Regions from separate parts of the Streptomyces sp. NPDC001056 genome, predicted to be linked through region 1. Evidence: riboswitches for the same ligand, from Rfam matches in the RefSeq annotation. Region 1 holds a riboswitch; each other region holds the start of a gene.
What was found. A riboswitch is a leader RNA that binds a small molecule or an ion and turns the genes downstream of it on or off. The one in region 1 is predicted to bind cyclic di-AMP.
Positions count from the first base shown of each region.

Region 2: another riboswitch for cyclic di-AMP. It lies ahead of ACWDD7_RS21165 (M23 family metallopeptidase); the one in region 1 lies ahead of ACWDD7_RS23115 (C40 family peptidase).
Region 3: another riboswitch for cyclic di-AMP. It lies ahead of ACWDD7_RS02510 (M23 family metallopeptidase); the one in region 1 lies ahead of ACWDD7_RS23115 (C40 family peptidase).
Region 4: another riboswitch for cyclic di-AMP. It lies ahead of ACWDD7_RS21880 (transglycosylase family protein); the one in region 1 lies ahead of ACWDD7_RS23115 (C40 family peptidase).

Region 1 is NZ_JBSFLI010000020.1:8,962-13,162, reverse strand. Features, by position in the region: gene ACWDD7_RS23130 (DUF397 domain-containing protein) at 19-243, opposite strand; gene ACWDD7_RS23125 (helix-turn-helix domain-containing protein) at 254-1,117, opposite strand; gene ACWDD7_RS23120 (ATP-binding protein) at 1,330-1,788, shown strand; gene ACWDD7_RS23115 (C40 family peptidase) at 1,925-2,398, opposite strand; cyclic di-AMP (ydaO/yuaA leader) riboswitch at 2,402-2,555, opposite strand; gene ACWDD7_RS23110 (hypothetical protein) at 2,974-3,282, opposite strand; gene ACWDD7_RS23105 (ATP-dependent Clp protease proteolytic subunit) at 3,290-3,916, opposite strand.
Region 2 is NZ_JBSFLI010000017.1:125,667-129,867, forward strand. Features, by position in the region: gene ACWDD7_RS21150 (bifunctional acetate--CoA ligase family protein/GNAT family N-acetyltransferase) at 1-222, opposite strand, end outside; gene ACWDD7_RS21155 (HPr family phosphocarrier protein) at 368-652, shown strand; gene ACWDD7_RS21160 (GntR family transcriptional regulator) at 847-1,533, opposite strand; gene ACWDD7_RS21165 (M23 family metallopeptidase) at 1,734-2,477, opposite strand; cyclic di-AMP (ydaO/yuaA leader) riboswitch at 2,491-2,651, opposite strand; gene ACWDD7_RS21170 (M16 family metallopeptidase) at 2,878-4,201, opposite strand, start outside.
Region 3 is NZ_JBSFLI010000001.1:526,984-531,184, reverse strand. Features, by position in the region: gene ACWDD7_RS02515 (aldo/keto reductase) at 1-599, opposite strand, end outside; gene ACWDD7_RS02510 (M23 family metallopeptidase) at 665-1,726, opposite strand; cyclic di-AMP (ydaO/yuaA leader) riboswitch at 1,736-1,900, opposite strand; tRNA gene ACWDD7_RS02505 (tRNA-Met) at 2,215-2,288, opposite strand; gene ACWDD7_RS02500 (dihydrofolate reductase family protein) at 2,355-3,512, opposite strand; gene lspA (signal peptidase II) at 3,563-4,093, opposite strand.
Region 4 is NZ_JBSFLI010000018.1:112,526-116,726, reverse strand. Features, by position in the region: gene eno (phosphopyruvate hydratase) at 1-969, opposite strand, end outside; gene ACWDD7_RS21880 (transglycosylase family protein) at 1,551-2,267, opposite strand; cyclic di-AMP (ydaO/yuaA leader) riboswitch at 2,272-2,441, opposite strand; gene ACWDD7_RS21875 (transglycosylase family protein) at 2,619-3,725, opposite strand; gene ACWDD7_RS21870 (DUF899 family protein) at 3,996-4,201, shown strand, end outside.

The sequences.
Region 1 (4,201 bases):
TTCGCGGGTGAACAGGTCTCAGCGGAGCGCGGCCACGAAGCCGGCCCAGCTGGCGGCGGAGAAGAGCAGCGCGGGCCCGGCGGGGTCCTTCGAGTCGCGCACGGCGAGCAGTCCGGACCAGGGTCCGGAGCGCGGCCGTGCCGTCTCCACGCAGTTGTTGGCTCCCGTGCTGTAACTGCTGCGCGACCAGCGCACGTCGTACAGGTCGGTACTGGCAGGGACGTTCCGAGGCAGGGCAGACAATGGTGCCTCCTTACGCGCCGTCACCTATCCCGGCGATGTAGTCGAGCGAATCGTGGGGGGAAAGAGCGTGGCTCTGGAGGGTGCGGAAGGCCTCCGAGTACGCCCGGAGGTCTTCTTTCCGTTCCAGGTAGAGGCTACTCGTCAACTGGTCTAGAACAACCACATCGAGATCAGAAGTGCTCGGAAATGAGAAGATAACGAAAGGCCCGGTAAGGCCGACATGCGCTCCCGCCCCGAATGGCAGTACCTGGAGCCGTACTTGGGGCAGTCGGGCGGCGTCCATCAGCCGCTCCAGCTGGCGCGCCATCACCTCGGGACCGCCGACCTCGCGGCGCAGCACCGCCTCGTCCAGGACCGCGCACAGCTCCAGCGGCGGGTTCGAGCGCAGCACGTCCTGCCGGGCCAGGCGCACCTCCACCAGCGCGTCCAGGCGCTCCTCGGCCAGGTCCTTGACGGCCGCCCGGGTCACCGCGCGGGCGTACTCGGCCGTCTGGAGCAGGCCGGGCACGACGGTGGTCTCCAGGGTGCGCATCGCGCTGGCCTGCGACTCCAGGCTGATGAAGTCCCGGTACGTGGGCGGGAGCACCCCGCGGTAGGCGTGCCACCAGCGGTTGCGGTGGCCGTCGCCGGCCTCGGAGCCGGCCAGCATCAGCAGCAGCTCGCGCAGCTGGGCGTCCCGCACGGCGTAGGCGTCCAGAAGCAAGCGCAGATCGGCCGGTTTCACACCACTGGCGCCCGTCTCGATGCGGCTCACCTTCGACTGGTGCCAGCCGACCAGGCGGGCCGCCTCCCCACTGGTGAGCCCCGCACCGGTGCGCAGCGTGCGCAGTTCGGCACCCAATTTGCGGCGGCGCACTGCCGGCCCGTTCTGCATGGGCTCCTCCTTACTCCTCAGGGGCCGCCCCCATACGGTCTCCCGGCGCAGAGTTCACCGCATCGAGCGACAGATATATGCATATCTCGATGGATCGCTCCCCGTGACGGTCCGGTGATGGCAGTCTGACGAGGAAGCACCAGTCCGGGACCGTACTCGAACCATCCGCTCCATGTCGGACTTCGGTCCCGTGGGAAAGGGACGACGTCGCCATGGCAGACCAACTGGAAGCATCCGTCACTCTGCCCAGCGATCCCGCCTCGGTCGCCGCCGCGCGGTCGTACGTGGTGGGCACCCTGGCGGAGTGGGGCCTGCCGGCGGACACCGAGGCGGCGGACACCGTGCGGCTCATCGTCTCCGAACTGGCCACCAACGCCGTCCAGCACACCTTCGGGCGGTCCCCGACCTTCACGGTCGACATCGTGCTGGACCGCGACGAACGGCTGCGCATCGGCGTCACGGACAGTCATCCCCGCTTCCCGAAGAGACTGCCCGCGGCCGTGCAGCAGGACAACGGCCGTGGCATGGTCATCATCCGCTGGCTCACCGCCGAGTGCGGTGGCAGGCTCCGTGTCCGTCCCACCCGTGAGGGCGGCAAGACGGTCTCCATCGAGCTGCCCTGGACCGTCCCGGCCGAGCCGATGACGGCGGCGGGCCAGCAGGAGCCGTAGCGCGGAGCCGCGACACGTTCGTCCGGCGGGCGAGGGTGCCCCGTCCCGGCCGCCCATGGGCTGGAGGCGGTACCGGAGACGGGGGAAGCACGGGGAACGGCCCGGTGGCTGGAGTCGCTCCCGTGTGAAGGCGGGGTCAGCTGACCCGGCCGTACCAGACGCTCTTGGACCAGATCTTCTCCAGCCGCACCACGGCGCCGGTCTTCGGCGCGTGCCAGATCTTGCCGTGCCCGGCGTAGATGCCGACGTGGTAGACGTACGAGCCGTAGTGGAAGAACACCAGGTCACCGGCTCTGCGGCTGCCGGCGGAGATGTGGTGGGTCTTGTTGTACTGCTGGGCGGCGGTCCGCGGCAGCTTCTTGCCGGCCTTCTTGAACGAGTAGAGCGTCAGTCCCGAGCAGTCGAAGCGACGCGGTCCGGTGGCCCCCCACTGGTACGGGGCGCCCTTCTTGGACGCCGCGATGTTCAGGGCCTTCGTCGCCAGTGTCGCGGCCGAGGCGTCGGTGGCGAGGCCCGGGGCAGCGATCGAGCCGCCCACGGCGGCCAGAGTGAGGGCCGAAGCCGTACCGGCACGGGCCATCAGCGACGGGACACGATTGAGCGCAGTCATGCGCAACCCTTCGTCAGCCGCCTGTGAAGGATGACCTGTCGGATTCGGGCTGGCGAAGTAGCCCGGCCGCGTTGCCACGGCTTCACCCCAAGGGTCGCCCGGAGCGTTCGCCCGTCCGTGTCCACCGGACGGTCTTCCGCTTCGGCGACCCGCCTTGCCTGGGTCCTCCACTCCTGCCGATCCACTCCTGTCGACCGGTCATCCGGGCGGCGGCAGGATTCGGCGTCCGCCCGGATCGCCCCGCCGCGGCGGCGGGGTCTTGTCGTCAGACAGGGATCTTCACCCACAGCTGTCCGAAAATCCCAATGGAACCGGGAATATGTGGCGTTACTCACGACTCGCCCACTCGGGTGGACGCCGCGGTGATCGATGCTCCGTCAGTTCCCGTGCGTAGCCCCGGACCTGGGAAAAGACGGCCCTGAACGGAGCATGTACACGGCGCGCGCGCAACTCGGCAGAGCGGAAAACCGATTCGGATATACACCGGTCGGCGGTACGTCGTTCGGACCGTTTGGTGTCGGGACCCGGCGGATGCGCGGACGTCCCGCACCCGCCGGACCCGGCGTGCGTCCGGATCAGCCCACGGCGTCCGGCGGGAGCGCGACGCGAGCGGCCCGGCGCTCGCCGTCCAGCACCCGGAGGGCCCGTGCCAGCGTGCCCCCGTGCAGCTCCCGCTCGCCCCGCTCGTGCATCAGCTCCAGCGCGGCGCGCAGCTCTTCGGCCTTGCGCACCAGCGCCTGCGCGGCGCGCAGCCCGCGATAGGTGTCCCCGTCGCGCGCCGGGTTGATCCTGCCGAGCAGGTCGACCACCGCCAGATAGTGGTCGACCAGTTCACCCTCCGCCTGCGTCAGCGCGGGCAGCGGCGGCAGCTCCTCGGGCAGCACGGCCGGCTCACCGCTCGCCGGGGAGGTCGCGGCGGCTGGGCACCACGCCGTCCACCAGGCCGTACGACAGCGCGCCCGGCGCGTCCAGCATCAGGTCCCGCTCCAGGTCCCGGTGGACCTGTTCCTCGGTGCGCCCGGTGTGCCGGACCAGCATCTCCTCCATCAGGGTGCGCAGCCTGACCAGCTCCTCGGCCTGGATCAGCAGGTCGCTCGGCTGGCCCTGGGCCGGCTCGGGCAGCGCGGGCTGGGACAGCACCACCCGGGCGCCGGGCAGGGTGAACCGCTTGCCGGGGGTGCCGGCGGCCAGCAGCAGGGCGCCGACCGAGGCGGCCTGGCCCAGGCAGTAGGTCTGCACCTCGCAGGTGACGTACCGCATCGTGTCGTAGACCGCCGTCATGGCGTGGAACGAGCCGCCCGGGCAGTTCAGATACAGCGTGATGTCCCGGTCCGGGGCCAGGTGTTCGAGGTGCATGAACTGGGTGATCACATCGCCGGCCGCCGCCTCGTCCAGGGGCGTTCCGAGGAAGACGACCCGGTTCTCGAACAGCTTCGAGTAGGGATCGAGCCGCTGCTCCCCGAAGTTGGTGCGCTCGGTGAACTCGGGCAGGACGTAACGGGCGGACGGTCGGGACATCTGGGCACACCCCTCCTCATGGCGGAGACCGATGATCTCCGACTTCTGTACAGAATGTACAGGACGTACCAGCCGTTATGATGGGACCGGATTCTGGTGATCACGTCAAATGCCCAGGTCAGAGGGCCTTTTTGCTCCTCGCTGGTCACAGATGTCTCACAACTGTTCCTGGAACTGCGGCAACAAGGCCGAGATCCATCGGATGACCGGGCGGGTCGTCGAGTGCCCGATCGACGAGATGAACCGGCCGCGGGGATCCAGGGACGCCGCCCTGCGGATCCCGCC
Region 2 (4,201 bases), on a different contig from region 1:
GGTGAAGCGGTGGACGTCCTTGGCGGACAGCCGGGGGTAGGGCGCGAAGAAGCGGTAGTACTTGGACTCGTCCGAGACCTGCTCGTAGAAGTGGACCAGGCGGTCGGCGTCGTCGACGGTGATGGGCCGGATGCGGGCGGTGCCCCCGTCCCGCAGCACCACGTCCGCCTCCCAGTGCGCGGGGTACTCGTACCGGTCCTGCGGTTCCGCCGAGGTTCGCATGGGCCCCAGAGTACGGCTAGCGTCCGACAACGGCGCGAGGCAGTCTGTGGAGCACGGCGGAGGGGGTGCGCAGCCCCTCTTCTGGCACGCTTCACGATATGGAAGACTGGTCTAGACAACCCTGAACAGCGAAGGGCAGCAACACATGGCTGAGCGCCGCGTCAACGTCGGCTGGGCCGAGGGTCTTCACGCCCGCCCCGCCTCCATCTTCGTCCGGGCCGCCACGGCCGCAGGCATCCCGGTGACGATCGCCAAGTCCGGCGGCGGCACCCCGGTCAACGCGGCCTCCATGCTGGGCGTTCTGGGCCTGGGCGCCCAGGGCGGCGAGGAGATCGTGCTCGCGTCCGACGCCGACGGCGCGGAAGCCGCGCTGGACCGGCTGGCCAAGCTGGTCGCCGAGGGCCTGGAAGAGCTGCCCGAGACGGTCTGAGCAGGACCCCGCGACACTCTCAGCGGGATGCGGGAAGCCGCGTCATCCCTGTCGGGTGGCGTGGCTTCCGTGTTTTCGGAGCACCGCCGTATGAACCATGACAGCTATTCATCATGGCCCGCATCCGGAAATTCGCGACAGGTCGAAATAAGCGTCCGCCGAATATCCCACCCACTTTGTATACGGCATCCGCGTTAATTCCGTGCACCGGACATGTTTACGGGATGTTGCGAAGTCCTCACCCGCTCCGGGGCGCCGGGAATCCGCAACCGGTGCGCGGCCGTCGTCCGCTCGGTGTGCAGGGCGGTCACCGCGCGGGCGCGCTCGCCGTCGCCGCGCGCCACCGCGTCCACGATCGCGCCGTGCTCCGCCCAGGTGCCGGCCACGTCCGACGGCGTGTCCACCGTGTACATCCAGGCGATCTTGTGGCGCAGCTGAGTGAGCGTCGAGGTCAGCGAGGGACTGCCGCACGCCTGGGCCAGCGTCTCGTGGAACCAGCCGTCCAGGGCGCGCAGATCCTCGCCGCCACCCCTCCTGGCGCGCTCCTGGCCCAGCCGGACCAGTCCGCGCAGCACCTTCAGATGCGCCTCGGTGCGCCGCCGCGCCGCCCGGGCGGCCCCGAGCGGCTCCAGCAGCAGGCGCATCTCCAGCAGGTCGGCGGCCTCCTGCTCGGTGGGCTCGGCCACACAGGCGCCCGCGTGCCGGCGCGTCACCACGAAGCCCTCCGCCTCCAGGGTGCGCAGGGCCTCGCGCACGGGGACGCGCGAGACGCCGTAGCGGCGGGCCAGCACCTCCTCGGTGAGGCGGCCGCCGCGTTCGAGGACGCCGGCGACGATGTCGTCCCGGATCGCCGTGCACACCGAGTGCGCCGGAATACGCATGACCGACCTCCGCCTTAATACCCGCGACACGACGCCGACGACGGACGTGTGTTTTCCGTGACTCTATTCCACCGGGCCGGAATTTCCGACGGGAGGCCGGAATCCATGGATATTTTTTGGACAGGTCCCGGCGGAACGGCCGGAAAATGGCGAAAGCCCCGGCCGGGTGGCCGGGGCTTCGGACGGCTGTGCGGGAACGGTCAGACGTTCACGCCGTGGTGACGCAGGTACGCGACGGGGTCGACGTCGGAGCCGTAGTCCGGGCCGGTGCGTGCCTCGAAGTGCAGGTGCGGGCCGGTGACGTTGCCGGTCGCGCCGGACAGGGCGATCTGCTGGCCCGCGACGACCCGCTGGCCCACCGTGACGCCGATGGACGACAGATGACCGTACTGGGTGTACATGCCGTCGGCCATGCGGATCACGATCTCGTTGCCGTACGCCCCGCCCCAGCCGGTGGAGACGACGGTGCCGACGCCGACCGCGTGCACGGGGGTGCCGGTGGCCGCGTGGAAGTCGATGCCGGTGTGCGAGCCGGAGGACCACAGGGAGCTGCCGACCTTGTAGCCGGTGGACACGTAGGAGTGCGCGATCGGGGCGACGAAGGCGTTCAGCCGCCTGCGCTCGGCCTCCCGGGCGGCGCGGGCCCTGGCCTCGCGCGCCTCCTTCGCCCGCGCGGCGGCGGCCTTCTCGGCCGCCTCGTGCTCGGCGATCCGCTGCTGGGCGGTGGCCTGGGCGTCGATGTGCTCGGCGAGGTCGTCGGTCGCGGCGAGCACCGGGGTGAGGCCGGTCTGCTCGGCGGTGTTCTCGGCGGCGAGCGCCGGGGACGCGGCGAGGGTCCCGATGACGCCGGTGGTCGTCAGGGCCGCTATGCCGGCCGCCTGGGCGGTGGCGCGCTTGACCCGGCCGGGCTTGCGGTGCTTCCCGGTGGCGCATACGAACGCCATGTGTGTGGCTCGTCCTTTCCTTCCCTCTCGCCTACCGGGTTAGCTGACGGGTTCGGAGCAGGAAGGTCTCCTACGGGCGCCACGCTGTCGCGCGGATGCCCGATTCACCCCAAGGGACGTGTGGGTCCCCGGCTCCCCCGGCTCGCGCCTGCGGGGACTCGGCGATGGCTGTCCGGTGCCGCGGCTGCGGCGCACTGCCCGACGAACAACCCGGACGACGCTAAGCGGACCGGCTCTCAAAGCCCAAACGGATCGCGGCTTTTGTAGCGCATCCCACAGGGCAGAAAGGCAACCTCCGCCCCAATTCGGACATCCTGAGGAGAGAGTGGAACAAAGTGGGCCCTGACGACCCCGTAGGCCGTCAGGGCCCCACCGGTAAGGAGCCTGCCCGCGCGTGCCGTTACTCGGCCGCCACCACGGTGACCTCGCCGATGCCCAGCGCCTCGACCGGCGCCTTGATCTGCGCGGCGTCGCCGACCAGGACGGTCACCAGGCGGTCCACCGGGAAGGCGTTGACGACGGCCGCGGTGGCCTCCACGGTGCCCGTCGCGGCCAGCTGCCGGTAGAGCGTCGCCTGGAAGTCGTCGGGCAGGTGCTGCTCCACCTGGTCGGCGAGCGTGCCCGCGACGGCCGCCGCGGTCTCGTACTTGAGCGGCGCGACGCCGACGAGGTTCTGCACGGCGACGTCCCGCTCGGCGTCGGTCAGGCCCTCCGCCGCGAGAGTGCGCAGCACCTTCCACAGGTCGTCCAGGGCGGGACCCGTGTTGGGGGTGTCCACCGAGCCGCTGATGGCCAGCATGGAGACGCCGTTGCCCTCGGGACCCGAGCGGAGCACCTGCCCGAACGCGCGCACACCGTAGGTGTAGCCCTTCTCCTCGCGCAGGACGCGGTCCAGGCGGGAGGTGAGGGTGCCGCCGAGGCAGTAGGTGCCGAGCACCTGGGCGGGCCACACCCGGTCGTGCCGGTCCGCACCGACCCGGCCGATGAGCAGCTGCGTCTGGACGGCGCCGGGCCGGTCCACGATGACCACGCGCCCGGTGTCGTCGGCCGTCACCGCGGGCACCGGCCGGGGCTCGCCCGGGGTGCCGGTCCAGGCGCCCAGGGTGTCGCCGAGCAGCGCGTCCAGGTCGATGCCGGTGAGGTCGCCGACCACGACCGCGGTGGCCGTGGCGGGGCGCACATGGCGGTCGTAGAACGCGCGTACGGCGGTCTCGTCGATCTTCTCGACCGTCTCCTCGGTGCCCTGGCGCGGCCGGGACATGCGCGCGGCCGCCGGGAACAGCTCCTTGGAGAGTTCCTTGGCGGCCCGCCGGGCGGGGTTGGCCAGCTCGTGCGGGATCTCGTCCAGGCGGTTGCGGACCAGCCGCTCGACCTCGCTCTCGGCGAAGGCGGGGGCGCGCAGCGCGTCGGCGAGCAACCCGAGGCCCTTGGGCAGGCGGGAGGCGGGGACCTCCAGGCTGAGCCGGACGCCGGGGTGGTCGGCGTGGGCGTCGAGGGTGGCGCCCGCGCGCTCCAGCTCGGCGGCGAACTCCTCGGCGGAGTGCTGGTCGGTTCCCTCGGAGAAGGCCCGCGCCATGATGGTGGCGACGCCGTCCAGGCCGGCCGGCTCGGCGTCCAGGGGGGCGTCCAGGAGCACCTCGACGGCGACGACCTGCTGGCCGGGGCGGTGGCAGCGCAGCACGGTCAGGCCGTTGTCGAGCGCGTCGCGCTCCGGGGCCGGGAAG
Region 3 (4,201 bases), on a different contig from region 1:
ACGAGGTCCTGGAGCGCGCCCTCGTAGGTGTCGCGGGAGACCAGGTTGTAGTGCGGCTGGAGCGCCACATAGCGGGCCAGGTTCTCGCGGCTGGAGAAGTCCAGGGACTCCTGGAGCCGCTCGGCGCTGATGTTGGACGCGGCGATCTGCCGGACCTTGCCGGCCCTCACCAGCTCGTCCAGCGCGCCGATGATCTCCTCGACCGGCACCTCGGGCTGGTCGAAGTGGGTGTAGTAGAGGTCGATGTAGTCGGTGCCCAGGCGGGCGAGGGACGCGTCGGCGGCGGCCTTGATGTTGGCCGCGGACAGGCCCTGGTACCGCGGGTGCTGGCTGACCTTGGTGGCGATGACGACGTCGGAGCGGTTGCCGCGGGCCTTGACCCACTTGCCGAGGACGGTCTCGGACTCGCCGCCCTCGTGGCCCTCCACCCAGGCGCTGTAGGCGTCGGCGGTGTCGACGAAGTTGCCGCCCGCGGCCGTGTACGCGTCCAGGACGGCGAAGGAGTCCTGCTCGTCGGCGGTCCAGCCGAAGACGTTGCCGCCCAGGCAGAGCGGGGAGACCTCGATGTCGGAAGAACCCAGTGTGCGCGGAGAAGTCATGCTCCACATCAACACCGGCGGTGGGTGATCGCATTCCACCGCCGGTGCCCGAACCGGGGCCTCGGTCAGGGGTTGAGGCCCTTGTCGCGCAGCCAGGGCGCCGGGTCGACGGCGGTGGCCTGCCCGTTCGGGTGGACCTCCAGGTGCAGGTGCGGCCCGGTGACGTTGCCGGTGGCGCCGACGCGGCCGATGACCTCGCCGGTGGTGACCTTCTGGCCGACGGAGACGTTGATGGAGGACTGGTGGCAGAACCACAGCTCGGTGCCGTCGTCCAGGGTGAGGACGGTGCGGTAGCCGTAGGCGCCGGCCCAGCCGGCCTGGGTGATGGTGCCGCCGTGGACGGCCTTGATCAGGGTGCCGGTGGGGGCGGCGAAGTCGAGGCCGGTGTGGTAGCCGGAGGACCACATGGCGCCGGGCTGCCCGAAGGTGCCGGTGATCGTGTACGAGACGACCGGCAGCGTGTACTGCTTGGCCAGCTCGGCCAGCCGCGCGGCCTCGGCGGCCTTCTTGGCGTCGGCCTCCGCCTTCTCCTTGGCGGCGGCGGCCTTGGCGGCGGCCGCCTTCTCCGCCCGTGCGGCCGCGTCGTCGCTCTGCTGCTGGGCCGCGGCGACCATCGCGGCGGTGGCCTTGCTGTCGGCCTGGCCCTGCTGCTGCTCGGCCTGGGCCATGATCCGGTTGCGCAGGGCCTCGCCGGCGTCGGTGCTCTTGCCGCCCTCGGTGGTCTGTCCGAGGTCGGTGAGCGCGGTCGCGGTCGCGGTACCGGCCTTGGGCGCGTCGGCGGAGTCGTCGCCGAAGAAGTGCTCGACGGAGGACAGGTGGGGCACCGAGACGTTCGGCATGTCCGGCATCGATATGGAGACCGGCGGCTTGCCGGTGTTGGCACTCGCGATGCCGCCCGCGCCGACCGCGGCGATCACGCCGACGCCGAGGACGGTGGAACTGCGGGCGAAGCCGCCGCGCTGCTTGGCGACGCGGTGCCGGCCGCGGACCGGTGCGACGGACTCCTCGGTGGGGTTCCACTCCTCCCAGGGGCCTTCGTCGTCGGGGCCGGGGCCGTAGCCGAACGACTCGGGTTCGCGCTGAGCGGGCACGAACGGGGCTTCTGGGGCAGGCCGGTTGGACGCCACGGGGGCGTGCTCCTTTCCTTCCTCCGCCTACCGGGTTAGCTGACGGGTTCGGAGCAGGAAGGTCTCCTACGCGCGTTGCCACTCGTGACTCGCTGAGTTCACGACGGTGTCCGCGTGATTCACCCCAAGGTGGTGGTTCCCCGGTTCCCTTACGGGATTCGGCGCGTGCGCACGGAGCCGCCTCGGGTGACGGCTGGGACGACCGCGCTGCGTTATCGAACGTTAATAGACCCGGGGGGAAGTTTCCAAGCCGTTCGGCTTGATCATTAACGCTCCGACCCGCGGACTTACCGCCCAGGAAGCCCTCAAACCGGGCGAGTTGACCGACGTTCAGGAGTCATCGGGTTTTTGATGGTGACTCAGATGTTATGCGCTCGGCGGTCGCACGGTCACCATGGGTGACGCCCCCTCGGGGGTGCACTCCTCAGGGCACCCGGAAAACACTCAGGGCCGGAATCCGTTTCCGGATTCCGGCCCTGAGTTTTCAGTAGCGGGGACAGGATTTGAACCTGCGACCTCTGGGTTATGAGCCCAGCGAGCTACCGAGCTGCTCCACCCCGCGTCGTTGACTCCACTGTACGCCATCACCGGGGTGGAAAGCACATCGGTTGGAAAGCGGGGGTCGCGCTCAGCCCAGCAGATGCCGGTTCGGTGCCTTGGCCGACGCCTCGTACTCGGGCAGGACGACGACCTCGGCGCCCCCGCCCACCAGCACTCCCGTGCCGTCGGCCGCCACGACGAACGTGTCCGGCTCCCGCCAGGCGGTCACCACCCGGCGCACCCCCGCCCGCAGGATCAGCTCGGCGCAGGGCGCGGGCCGGGAGGCGCGGCGGGCGCAGGGCTCCAGGCTGCTGTAGACGGTGGCGCCGGGCAGCCGCGGGTCGGCGGGGTCGGTCTTGGCGAGCGCCGCCTCCTCCGCGTGCACCACGGGGTCCCCGCCCTCGCGGGAGTGGCCCCGGGCCAGCTCGGTGCCGTCGGCGGCGACCACGACCGCGCCGACGCTGAAGGCCGTCTCCGAGGGCGGGCACAGCTCGGCCAGCTCACAGGCGGTGCGCAGCCAGTGCCGGTCGGCGGCGGTGGGCAGCGGGCCGGCGCCGGGCGCGGTGGGCGCGTAGCGCATCAGCACGACGTCCCCGACCGGCCGGGACTCGATCAGCCGCAGCCGCCCCTCCGGGTAGCGGCCGGGCCCGAACAGCCGCGGGGCCGCCGGGTCGCCCACGATCAGCGGGGCGACCGCCAGGTGCAGCTCGTCCGCGAGGCCCTGCTGGAGGAGCTGGGTGTGGACGGTGCCGCCGCCCTCCACCATGAGCCGCCCGACCCCGCGCACCGCGCGCAGATGCCCGAGCAGGGCGCGCCAGTCGAGCGCCGGGCCGAGCGGGACGACGTCGGCGGTGGCGCCGAGGAGGCGGGCGGCCTTCGCCGCGCCCCGGTCGGTCGTGTAGACGAGTCTCTCCCCGCCGGTGTGCCAGAAGACGGCCCCCGGGTCGAGGTCACCGGTCGCCGTGACGGTGACCTTCAGCGGGTACTCCGGCCTGCCCTGCGCGCGGCGGGCGGCACGGCGCTTCGCCGAGTTGACCAGCAGGCGGGGGTTGTCGGCGCGCAGGGTGCCGGCGCCGACCAGGAGGGCGTCGGCCGAGGCCCGTACCGCGTCGACCCGGTCGAAGTCGGCCGGACCGGACAGCAGCAGCCGCTCGGGGCCGGTGTCGTCCAGGCAGCCGTCGAGGGAGACGGCGGCGGACAGCAGCACGTACGGGTAGGGCTCGGTGAGGGCTCGCTCGGTGCTCATCGGCTCCAGTGTGCGGCCCCGGTGCCGGCCCGCGTGCTCCCGGGGAGCCGTCAGCCGGTCCGCTCCCGGGGAGCGCGCGCGCCGCCCGGTTCGTGCCCGGCGAAGGACAGGACGACGATCAGGACGCCGCCGCAGGTGATCGCCCAGTCGGCGAGGTTCATGACGCTGAAGTCGCGCACCGAGACGAAGTCGACCACCGCGCCGCGCATCCCGCCCGGCGAGCGGAAGAGCCGGTCGGTCAGGTTGCCGACCGCACCGCCCAGCAGCAGCCCGAGCGCGATCGCCCACGGTGTGCTGGTCAGACGGCGCGAGACCCGGATGATGACGGCGGCCACCGCGAGCGCGATGAGCGTGAACACGATGGTCGTCGCGCTGCCCATGCCGAAGGCCGCGCCGGGATTGCGCTGCACCCTCAGCTCCAGCCAGGACCCGAGCACCGGCACGGGATCGCGCCCCTCCAGACCCGCGACCACCGCGAGCTTGCTCCCCAGGTCGACGGCGTAGGCGACGGCGGCCACCAGCCACAGCACCCACCCCCGCCGCCGTGCCCCGGAGGCCCCGCTCGACTCGCTCTGCGTCACGCCCGTACCCCTCCCCGTTTCCCGCCCAGCGTACGGGCCGCCGTGCGGGGCGTCACCGGTGAACCACGGCCGACGAAAACGGCATTCGTATTTTCTCCAGTTGCTGTC
Region 4 (4,201 bases), on a different contig from region 1:
GCCGCGGGCCAGACGCTCCGGGTTGGTGACGAACAGGTCGTCGCCGACCAGCTGGACCTTGTCGCCGAGCTTGTCGGTGACGACCTTCCAGCCGGCCCAGTCGTCCTCGAACAGCGGGTCCTCGATGGAGACCAGCGGGTAGGCCGCCACCAGCTCCTCGTAGTACTCCGTCATCTCGGCGGCGGAGCGCTCCTTGCCCTCGAAGAGGTACTTGCCGTCCTTGTAGAACTCGGAGGCGGCGACGTCGAGCGCGAGGGCGATCTGCTCACCGGGCGCGTAGCCGGCTTCCTTGATGGCCTCAAGGATCAGGTCCAGGGCCTCGCGGTTGGAACCGAGGTTCGGGGCGAAGCCGCCCTCGTCGCCGAGACCGGTGGCCAGGCCCTTGTTCTTCAGGACCTTCTTGAGGGTGTGGTAGACCTCGGCACCCCAGCGCAGCGCCTCGGAGAAGGACTCCGCGCCGATCGGGGCGATCATGAACTCCTGGATGTCCACGTTGGAGTCGGCGTGCGAGCCGCCGTTCAGGATGTTCATCATCGGCACCGGCAGCAGGTGCGCGTTGGGACCGCCCAGGTAGCGGAAGAGCGGCAGGTCGGACGCCTCGGAGGCGGCGTGCGCGACGGCCAGGGAGACGCCGAGGATGGCGTTGGCGCCGAGCGAGCCCTTGTTGTCGGTGGCGTCGAGGTCGAACATGGCCTGGTCGATCAGGCGCTGCTCGGTGGCGTCGTAGCCGACCAGCTCCGGGCCGATCTGCTCGATGACGGCGAGGACGGCCTTCTCGACGCCCTTGCCCATGTAGCGGTTGGGGTCACCGTCGCGCAGCTCGATGGCCTCGAAGGCACCCGTGGAGGCGCCGGACGGTACGGCGGCACGACCCGTGCTGCCGTCGTCGAGGCCGACCTCGACCTCGACCGTGGGGTTGCCTCGGGAGTCCAGGATTTCCCGGGCTACGACGACGTCGATGGACGGCACGAGCATCTCCTTCTTGGATGTGACGCTGGAACTGCGGGGCGGTCTGCCTTACGGCTGTGCCTTGCGACTAGAGCCTAACCGTCCCGGGGTCGTCGGCCACCGACCGACCGTCTGGTGGGCGGCGGAGACATGCAGACGGTACCCATTGTTCACCGTCGGAACAAAGGGGTTCGACGGTGAGACCCTGCTGAAGAACGGGAGAACAAAAGACCCCGCCCCGGCGCGAACGGGGGAAAACGCGCCGGGACGGGGAGCCCGTGGGGACGGGGGGACGGACCTTTCGGGGGGTGTCCGTCGGGGGGCGGACCCTTCGGGGGGCGGACCCTTCGGGGGGTGAGGTCCGCCGGGGGGTGAGGTCCGCCGGGGGGCAGGGCCCGCCGGGGTGGCAGGGCCCGCCGGGGTGGCAGGGCCCACTGGGGGGGCAGGGCCCACTGGGGGGGCAGGGCCCACTGGGGGGGCAGGGTCCGCTGGGGGGGGGCAGGGTCCGCCGGGGGGCAGGGCCCGCGGGGGGGCAGGGTCCGCTGGGGGCAGACCTTTTTCCGGGGGGAGGTCCGGCGGGCGGAGCCGTCAGCGGCCGGGCGTCACTTCAGGTGCAGCTGCTGGCCCGGGTAGATGAGGTCGGCGTTGTCGACGATGTCCTTGTTCAGCTCGAACAGCTTCTTCCAGCCACCGGCCACGTGGTGCCTGACCGCGATGGAGCTGAGGGTGTCGCCCTTGACGACCCTGTACTCGCCGTCGCCCTTCTTGACCTTCTTGCCGGTCGGGGTGGTGACGGTCTTGCTCGCGGCCGAGCCGGCGGAGGCGCTCGCGGACCTGCTCGGGGCCGGGGTGGTGCGCTCGGTGGAGCGGGTGGCGGCCTGCCGGCCCGCGGACCGGGTGGCGGTGCTGTTCGACGTGGTGGCCGTCGAGGCGGAGCCGCCGTACGGGGTGCTGGTCAGGCCCGTGCCGCAGACCGGCCAGGCGCCCTTGCCCTGCGCGGCGAGGACCTTCTCGGCGATGGTGATCTGCTGCGACTTGGTGGCCTTGTCGGCGGTCGACGCGTAGGCGGTGCCGCCGTACGCGGCCCAGGTCGAGGCGGAGAACTGCAGACCGCCGTAGTACCCGTTGCCGGTGTTGATGGCCCAGTTGCCGCCGGCCTCGCACTGGGCGACCGCGTCCCACTGGGAGGCGGTGGCGGCGGAGGCGTTGCCGGCCGCCATCAGCGGAGCGGCGACGGCGACACCGGTGACACCGGCGAGCGTGACGGCGCGGACGGCCTTGGACGGACGACGGTGCTTGCCCTTGCCGGAAAACAGCATGGAACGATCCCCTCACCGACGCCTGCGAGGTGAGCTGTCGGATTCGGGCCGGTTGAGTTGCCCGGCCACACCCCCACATGGAGGCGTGGCTTCACCCCTAGCCGGTCCGGCATCAACTGCCGGGTCCGGCGCTTACCTTGGGTCCCCCGCTCCTGCCTGCGGCGCTTGACGCGACGACTGTTCCCGGGCAGCCGCTGGCAGGATTCGGCGTTGCGGCCGCCGGGGCCCGTGGTGACGAGCGGCCTTGACCGTAGCCACGCGATCCGCGGAATTTCAAAGACGATCAGGGCTTCTGAGACTCATCCCACACTTTCACCAAACCGGACATTTAGCGATCAAGTGGGGCGTCAACTACCCCTGCGCCGCGCCCGTTTCGTCACCGACTTTCAGGGTCTGACCGGCGGTGATGAGGTTCGGGTCGGCACCCACGACCTTCTTGTTCGCGGAGTAGAGCGCGTGCCATCCCCCGTCGACGTCAAGGGAGTCGGCGATGGAGCTCAGCGAGTCGCCCTCGCGGACCGTGTAGGCGCCCGGCTCACGCGAGGCGTGGCGCCCGGAGGAGGAGTCGTTCTGCCCGTTTGTCCTGCTTTCGTCCGCGTTGCCGCCGCGATGACGGCCGCCGCTCAGGGCTCCGGTGTCCACCAGGTCCCAAGAACCGACGTTCTGCCGGGCATTGTCCGGGGTGCCGGTGGACGGGGCGGGCGCCGTGGGGGTGCCGGCCGGGGCGGACGGCGTGGCCGGGACGGACGGGTCCGAGGAGTCGGAGGGGCCGGAGGAGTCGGACGGGTCCGGGCTGGGGACGCCGGTGCCGGAGGTGCCGGTGGGCTTGCCCGGATGCGGGGTCGCGTGCTTGCCCGTCTGCTTGCCGGAGCCCTGGCCCGGCGAGGCGGAGGAGCCGGACGGATCGGCGGAGGAGGCGCCGCCGGAGCCGGAGGCGTTGCCGGAGGCGTTGCCGGAGCCGTTCTGGTCGCCGCTCTGCGCACCGGCCGGGGAGGAGGGGTCGGGCAGGCCGGACGGGTCGGTCGTGCTGCCGCCCTGGCCGCCGCCGTCGCCGACGCCCGGATCGACGTCCACGGAACCGGAGTTCGAGGTGAGCCCGGACAGCAGGGCGCAGGTGGCCCAGGGCGCGGTGCCCTTGTCCTTGAGGATCCGCTCGGCCACGGCGATCTGCTGCGAGCGGCTGGCCTGGTCGGCGGAGGAGGCGTACCGGGTGCCGCCGTACTGGACCCAGTCCTCCTGGGATATCTGGAGGCCGCCGTAGTAGCCGTTGCCGGTGTCGGCGCTCCAGGAGCCGCCGCTCTCGCACCCGGCGACCTTGTCCCAGGTGGTGCCGTCGGCCGCGTGGGCGCTCGCGGCGCCCAGCAGCGGGATGGCGATGGCGGAGCCGGTCACGCCGGCCGCGACGAGGAGGGCCGGAGCCTGACGGGGGCGGCGGTGACGACCGTTCCCGGAAATCATGCGGAAGCCTTTCGTGCGACGGCAGGAACCGGCGCGGCGGATCATGCCGGGCCGCCACGCTGAGGGGTGAAGGTAGCGGCACCCGATGACTTGTCACAAGTTCATGCCGCGCGGATCACGTGAAGATCACAGAGTTGAACGTTCGCCCTCCGCTCCGTCACCGACCCTTTCACTCTTCGGGAACGGCGGTGCCTCACCCGTGGCACGCGGGCTGCCCGGAACCATGGAACCGACCTGTTCCGGGGGGCTGTTCACCCAGGAGGACACCTCATGCGGCACACCCGGTTGCACGGTGAGTCGGCGGAGTACCTCGCCGCACGCGAGGAGTTGCGCGGCGCCGAGATCGAGCTGATGCGGCACCGCGAGCGGGTCGCGGCGCTGCGCCGGGAACTGCCGCCGGGGGCCGAGGTCGGCGAGTACGTCTTCCTCGAAGGCCCCGCCGGTCTCGACGCGGGCGACACGCCCGTCCGCGAGGT